Regions from separate parts of the Nonomuraea helvata genome, predicted to be linked through region 1. Evidence: riboswitches for the same ligand, from Rfam matches in the RefSeq annotation. Region 1 holds a riboswitch; the other holds the start of a gene.

What was found. A riboswitch is a leader RNA that binds a small molecule or an ion and turns the genes downstream of it on or off. The one in region 1 is predicted to bind cyclic di-AMP.
Region 2: another riboswitch for cyclic di-AMP. It lies ahead of ABD830_RS20760 (coiled-coil domain-containing protein); the one in region 1 lies ahead of ABD830_RS24630 (C40 family peptidase).

The regions. Positions count from the first base shown of each region.
Region 1 covers NZ_BAAAXV010000005.1:1,131,288-1,134,989, forward strand. The annotation lists gene ABD830_RS24620 (branched-chain amino acid aminotransferase) at 1-325, opposite strand, end outside; gene ABD830_RS24625 (3-isopropylmalate dehydrogenase) at 540-1,586, opposite strand; cyclic di-AMP (ydaO/yuaA leader) riboswitch at 1,685-1,828, shown strand; gene ABD830_RS24630 (C40 family peptidase) at 1,859-2,425, shown strand; gene ABD830_RS24635 (ROK family transcriptional regulator) at 2,459-3,625, opposite strand.
Region 2 covers NZ_BAAAXV010000005.1:309,017-312,718, reverse strand. The annotation lists gene ABD830_RS20770 (DeoR/GlpR family DNA-binding transcription regulator) at 1-126, shown strand, start outside; gene galT (galactose-1-phosphate uridylyltransferase) at 123-1,202, shown strand; cyclic di-AMP (ydaO/yuaA leader) riboswitch at 1,267-1,407, shown strand; gene ABD830_RS20760 (coiled-coil domain-containing protein) at 1,441-2,379, shown strand; gene ABD830_RS20755 (DinB family protein) at 2,416-2,916, shown strand; gene ABD830_RS20750 (ATP-binding protein) at 2,962-3,438, opposite strand; gene ABD830_RS20745 (helix-turn-helix domain-containing protein) at 3,672-3,702, shown strand, end outside.

The DNA of each region.
Region 1 (3,702 bases):
GGAGGGCCGACTGGTTGAAGCGGGCGGCGTTGGCGTACGGGCGGAACGTCACGATCGAGCCGTTGGTCTGGCGGTACGCCTTGAGCCCCTCGAACAGCTCCTGCGCGTAGTGGAAGACCGAGGTGGCCGGGTCGAGCGAGAGCGGGCCGTACGGCATGAGCCTGGCGTCGTGCCAGCCCTGCCCCTCGGTGTAGTCGATCGAGATCATGTGATCGGTGAAGATCTGCCCGAAACCGGGGTTCGCCAGTACCTGCTCTCGCTCGGCCGCGGTGCGAGCGTGGTCGGATAGCTGCACGTCGAAGCTGAGCTTCTGAGCGATGGTCATGACGGAGGTCCTTCTCTCTGCGAAATCTGCCCAAACCTACAGAAATCTGCGGATAGGCGACGGTGGTCGGCGCTGCCCGCGGGCAGCCCCGTACTTCTTATTGTCTCGCTATATGGGATGGCAAGCGGCCAATGGGGTGGTTAGGCCGTTTGGACGCGAAAAAGCGCCCGGCGGTCCTTCGCGGACCACCAGGCGCTCTCGGGGCTAGGCGGTCCTAGCCGGATACTCGCGCGGTGATGTCGTCACCGATCTCGTGCGTGGTCCGGCCGGCCCAGCCGGCCAGCCGCTCGACGATGTCCTCGGCCACCGCCTGCTCGACCTTGGCCGCCTCGGCGTGCCGGCCGAGGTGGTCGAGGAGCATGGCGACGGACAGGATGGTCGCGGTCGGGTCAGCCTTGCCTTGACCGGCGATGTCGGGCGCGCTGCCGTGCACCGGCTCGAACATGCTGGGCGCGGTCCGCTCGGGGTTGATGTTGCCGCTGGCGGCCAGGCCGATGCCGCCGGCGATGGCCGCGCCGAGGTCGGTGATGATGTCACCGAACAGGTTGTCGGTGACGATCACGTCGAACCGCTCGGGCTGGCTCACGAAGAACATCGAGGCCGCGTCGATGTGGCAGTAGTCGGTCGTGACCTCGGGGAACTCCTCCGCCACGCGGTTGACCGTGCGCTGCCACAGATCGCCGGCGTAGGTGAGCACGTTGGTCTTGTGGACGAGCGTGAGCTTCTTGCGGGGGCGCGACCTGGCCTTCTCGAACGCGTACCGCACGACGCGCTCGACGCCGTAGGCGGTGTTGAGCGACTCCTGCGTGGCGATCTCGTACGGCGTGCCGCGCCGCATGGCGCCGCCGGTGCCCGCGTAGAGGCCCTCGGTGCCCTCGCGGACGACGATCATGTCGATGTCCTCGGCGGGCGTGTCGGCCAGCGGGGTATCCACGCCGGGGAACAGCTTGACCGGGCGCAGGTTGACGTAGTGGTCGAACTCGAAGCGCAGCTTGAGCAGCAGGTCGCGCTCGAGGATGCCCGGCGGGACGCTGGGGTCGCCCACGGCGCCGAGCAGGATCGCGTCGTAGCCGCGCAGCTCCTCCAGCACCGCGTCGGGCAGGGTCTCGCCGGTGCGGTGGTAGCGTGCGGCTCCCAGGTCGTAGTGAGTGGGCTCGATCTTCGTGCCCACTGCCTCCAGGACCTTGAGGCCCTCGGCTACGACCTCGGTGCCGATGCCATCGCCGGGGATGACTGCCAGACGGATGTTACGCGACTCCATGGGCCGTACCTTACCGCGTCGTCTCGACTGACGAACACTCCATCTCATTTCTCGGACGTCCGTTTTGTGCGTATTGCGGTTCTTTGACCGTTTCGTTAGAGTCCATCGGGCCTAATCCACGCAGCGGTTGCGTGGAGCCGGGGACCCACTTCCCCCCTGGGGCGAATCGGCACCCACCGCCGTAGGGCTACTTCCAGGCCCGAGCCCGTCAGCTAACCCGGCCGGCCGCATGGAAGGACAGACCCCTGTCTCGCATTGCCATTGCCCTGGCGGTGGGCGCCGCCGGGCTCCTGCTGGCCACCCCTGCCCAGGCTTCCCCCAAAGAAGACCCCACCACTCTGACCGACCCCACCACACTGACCGGCGCCGAGATCAAACGCATCCGGGAACAGCAGGCGCCGAAACCCGCCTGGAAGATCGCCGTCGACTTCGCCATGAGCAAACGCGGCACACCGTACGTGTGGGGCGGCGCCAGCCCGAGCGGGTACGACTGCTCCGGGCTCATGCTCAGGGCGTACGAGCACGGGGGGATCGAGCTCCCCCGCACCGCCGCCGAACAGTACGGCGCGTTCTCCAAGAAGATCGCCTGGAAGGACCTCAAGCCCGGCGACCTCGTCTTCTTCCACGGCCTCGGGCACGTCGGGATGATCTCCCGGCCCGGCTACATGGTCCACTCGCCGCACACGGGCGACGTGGTCAAGGAAGAGCGCCTGAGCGACTGGCGCAGGGAGTCCTTCGTGGGCGCCGTCCGCCCCGACCCCAAGGGCGTACGCCTCTGGGCCAGGCTCAAGGAGCAGCGCAGCGCTCCGGCGCCCGCCACGTTCAAGGCGACCCTGTAGGCAGCGCACACGCCCGCCTTCCCCGAGCCGTGCTCAGGGAAGGCGGGCGTCGAAGATGAGGTCCCAGGCGCGGGTCCTGGCGTGGGCGACCGCGCCCAGCAGGACGCCGCTGTCGCCCAGCGTGCTGGCCACCACCGCCGGCCGCAGCGGGCCCAGCTCGGCGATCCGGGTCTCGATGGCCGCGCCCAGGAGGTCGAGGTTGCGGCCCACGCCGCCGCTGAGCACGATCACCTCGGGGTCCAGCACCGCCGCGACCGCCACCAGCAATCCCCCGATGCGGCGGCCCTCGGCCTCCACCACCGAGCGGGCCACGGCGTCGCCGGAGGCCGCCGCGGCGAAGACCTCCTTGGCCGTGTCCAGGGTCAGCCCGGCGGCGCGGGCCGCGCGGACGACGCCGGGAGCCGCGGTCACCGCCTCAGTGGCGCCGTGGGCCAGGGCGTCGTCGGGCGGGAGCGCGGGCTCCTCCGCGGCGGGCACGTAGGAGACCTCGCCTGCAGCCCCGCGAGCGCCGACGTACAGCTCGCCGTTGATCACGATGCCCATGCCGACGCCGGTCCCGATGGACACGAGCGCGAAGTCGGACTTCCCCCGCCCCTCCCCGTGCACGTGCTCGCCGACGGCGGCCAGGTTGATGTCGTTCTCGATGACGAGGTCCACCTCGAGCGTGGCGCGCAGGCGTTCGGCCAGGTCGGGTCCTGGCAGGTTGGGGGCGAACTCCAGACGGCCGAGCGCGGGGTCGTACACGCCGGGCGATCCGACGACGGCGCAGGCGATGGCCGGCCAGTCGAGCTCGGCCTCCCGTGCTGCCGCCCGGCACAGCTCGCCGACCAGGAGGGCGAGTTCGGCGGAGGTGCGCGCGGTGTTGCGCCCGTCTGTCCGGCCGGCGAACGTGCCGCGAAGGTCCGCGACGGCGACCCTGATCCAGTCGCGGCCGATGTCGATGCCGGCGACGTGGGTGGCGGCGGCGTTCACGTCGTACAGGGACGTGACGGGTCCGGGACGGCCGGAGAGCTCCCCGACGAGATGGACGAGCCCGTCCTCCTCCAGCCCGGCCAGGGCCGCGGAGACCGTGGGCTTCGACAGGCCTGTGATCTTGGCGAGGTCGGCACGGGAGGCGGGGCCGTGCTCCTGGAGGTGGTCGAGCAGGCGGCGCTCGTTCAGCACCCGAAGCAGGCGCGGATTGCCCAGGTCACCCCGCATCGTCGAACCTCCTCGAAAGAAATCTAGCCAACGAGGCTGATAGTAAATTACCTTTCTTACCAAGCACAGGGGCGGCA
Region 2 (3,702 bases), 820 kb from region 1:
ATCAGCACGATCGCGGAGCTGAGCGAGGCCGACGTGGTCATCAGCGACGCGGGGCTGCCCGAGGACGCACGCACGGAGCTGGCCGAACGGGCCGGAGAACTGATCATCGCGGAGGGCTCGCCTTGAAACGCACCATCACCCACCTGGCCGACGGCCGAGAGCTGATCTACTTCGACCGGCGTGACGACGCCGACAGGAGCGCGCTCGACCGGAGGACGCTCGACCCCCGGCCGGTGGCCTCCGAGCTGCGTTACGACCCGCTGACCGAGGAGTGGATCGCGATGGCGGGGCACCGTCAGACGCGTACGTTCCAGCCGACGGGGTCGGCGAGCGAGTGCCCGCTCTGCCCGTCGTCGGACACGCGGTCGTCGGAGATCCCGGCGTACGACTACGACGTGGTGGTGTTCGAGAACCGATTCCCCTCCTTCTCCGGAAATTTCGGGACCTATCAGGATGTGGGCGGGTTGAGCGAGGTTCGTCCTGGAGCGGGGAGGTGCGAGGTGGTCTGTTTCACCTCTGAACACTCGTCCTCCTTCTCCAGGCTCTCCGACGACCAGGTCGAGCTGGTCATGGAGGCATGGGCCGACCGTACGGCCGAGCTGTCCGGGATCGAGGGCGTGGAGCAGGTCTTCTGCTTCGAGAACCGGGGCGAGGAGATCGGCATCACGCTCGCCCACCCGCACGGCCAGATCTACGCCTATCCGTACGTCACGCCCAGGACCAGGCTCCAGCTCGACGCCGCCAGGCGCTACACGAAGGGCAACCTGTTCGCCGACGTGCTGGCCGCCGAGCGGGCCGAGGGGACGCGGGTGGTGGCCGCCAACGAGCTGTGGACGGCGTTCGTGCCCGCCGCCGCGCGCTGGCCGTACGAGGTGCACATCTACCCGCACCGGCAGGTGCCCGACCTGGCCGCGCTGTCGGAGGAGGAGCGCAAGGCGTTCGCACCGCTCTACACCTCGGTGCTGCGGGCCTTCGACGGCCTGTTCGGCGTCGTGATGCCGTACATCTCGGCCTGGCACCAGGCGCCCGTACGGCGGGACCGCGATCTGGCGTACCTGCACCTGGAGCTGTTCAGCATCAGGCGGGCGCCGGGGAAGCTCAAGTTCCTGGCCGGGTCGGAGTCGGCCATGGGGGCTTTCGTGAACGACGTGCTGCCAGAGGAGGCCGCGCGTATGCTTCGATCACAAGTAGATCACTATTAGATTTCTAGTTAGGGTCGCATTGCTCGTGATCTACCACTAACATCCCTTTTGCACCGGTTGTCACGACCGTTGCACGCCTAATCCCGGGCGTGTCGCCCGGGAGCCGGGGACCCACCTAGTTCTGGGGTGAGTCCGACCATGTGTCGGTAGGGCACCTCCGCGCCCGAACCCGTCAGCTAACCCGGCCGGCAGAGGGAGAGGAACATTCCACGTGGCGGCTGTGTCTCCGCTGTCCCCCGTGACTCTTGCCATCGGTCTCATCACCGCCGCCGCTGTCGCCTTCCTTCCGGCGACCGCGGCGTCGGCGGCCCCCAAGCCGTCGGAGGCCCAGCTCCGCGCCCAGCTCAAGCAGCTCAACAGCAAGGTCGACAAGCTCATCGAGACGTACAACCTCAAGCGCGTCGAGCTGGCCAAGGCGCAGCAGGCCGCCAAGGCCGCCAAGGAGCGCCTGGCCGTCGCGGAGCAGACGCTGGCCACGGCCGAGCAGCGGGTCGCCGACATCGCCAGCATGCGCTACCAGAGCCACGATCCCTCGGTGCCCGCCGTCCTGCTCTCCGCCGACAGCGGCGGCGTGGCCCTGCTGGAGCAGCTCACAGCCGAGCAGCAGGCCGTCGTCCAGGGGGTGGCCAAGGCCCGCGACGACAAGAAGAGCGCCTCAGACCAGGCCGCCGCGCTCGCCACCCAGATCAGCGCGGACGCGAAGCAGGTGTCCGCGCAGCGCGAGGAGGCCCAGGACGTCATCGACGACATCCAGAAGAAGCTCCAGGACCTGGTGCCGTTCGGTCCGGGCCGCAGCGCGAACGGCAGCTGGGCGCCGGAGCTGCCCACGGGCTCGGACAACATCACGGCCCGTACGCGGCTGATGAAGGCGGAGGTGGGGAAGGCCTTCAAGCTGCCGTTCGAGGTGGGCTGCTTCCGCGCGGGCTCAAGCGGCGAGCACCCGCTGGGACGGGCCTGCGACTTCATGATGAGCACCGGCGGCACGACGCCCTCGGCCGCCAACAACGCCCTGGGCGACCGCATCGCGGCGTGGGCGCTCGAGAACAAGGACAAGCTCGGCGTCAAGTACGTGATCTGGAAGCAGCGCATCAACATGGGCTCGGGCTGGCGGGCCATGGCGGACCGCGGCAGCATCACCGAGAACCACTACGACCACGTACACATCTCCATGAACTGAACGCGGTCCGGCCGCCTCCAGATAAGGTCAACCCCCATGAACGACCCTCGGACACCCCCACCGCTCACCGGCGACGAGCGGACCGTGCTGAACAACTGGCTCGAATGGCACCGTGCCACCCTGGCCTTCAAGTGCGCCGGTCTGTCGGACGAGCAACTGCGCGTGCGCGCCGCCCCGCCCTCGACGCTGTCCCTGCTCGGGCTGGTGAGACACCTGGCGCACGTCGAGCGCGTCTGGTTCCGCCGCGTGCTGAACGGCGAGGACATCCCCAGGCTCTGGGACAAGGACCGCGACAACGACGCCGACTTCAACGACGTGGACACCGCCTCGGTCAAGGAGGCCTTCGCGACCTGGGAGGAGGAGATCGAGCTCGCCCGCGCCATCTCGGCCGCCAAGCCGCTGGACGCCGTCGCCGACCGCAACGGCCGGGACTGCTCGCACCGCTACATCCTCGTGCACGTGATCGAGGAGTACGCCAGGCACAACGGCCATGCCGACCTGCTGCGCGAGCTCATTGACGGGGCGACCGGAGACTGACGGCCCTGACGGCGGGGCCATCCCGGTTCCGCCGTGACAACTGAATCAGGGTTCGGTGCGGAACAGGGCCCAGACGGCCTTGCCGCCGCGGGCGAGGGGGTCCCAGCCCCAGCACTGGCTGTACGTCTCGACGATGTAGAGGCCGCGCCCGTTCTCCGAGATGAAGTCCGGCTCCTTGGGGCGCGGCACCTCGTCACTCGGGTCTGCCACGGCCAGCAGCACGTGCGGCTGTACGCGCATCAGCAGGAGCTCGATCTCGCGCCGGCCCGCCGCGTACATCGCGTAGCGGACCGCGTTCGTCACCAGTTCCGACACCACCAGCGCGGCGTCGTCGCTGAGCTCGTTCAGCCCCCAGCTCCGCAGGGTCGAGCGGGTCACGTCCCTGGCCGTCTTCACGGAATCGGCCTGGAAGGGCAGCGGGCACGCGGTGGTGTCCGGCTTCCCGCCCATGAGCAGGCAGTCGAAGCCCACCTCTCGGGTGATCTGCAAAGCATCGGCAGTGGCCAGAGGATCCTCCACCATGCCGCCGATACCTCCCCGTTCAGCCCGAGTTAGTGCATGTTTGGCCCAATATGCACTAAGCCATCATGGGTCACGATCGCGGCAGCTGCAAGACCCAAATGCACGTGCAGTTGCATTGTGCAGCAGCAGGCGGCGTTTTGGGGCATTAGTCTCCTAATCGGACACGAGGTTGAGACCTTGTCATACCCGGCAATGTGGTGTCACTGTGTGTGCGGACCTTGATAGGAGGCAAAGTGACGCAGAACCAGCCGGGTTCCGGACCGA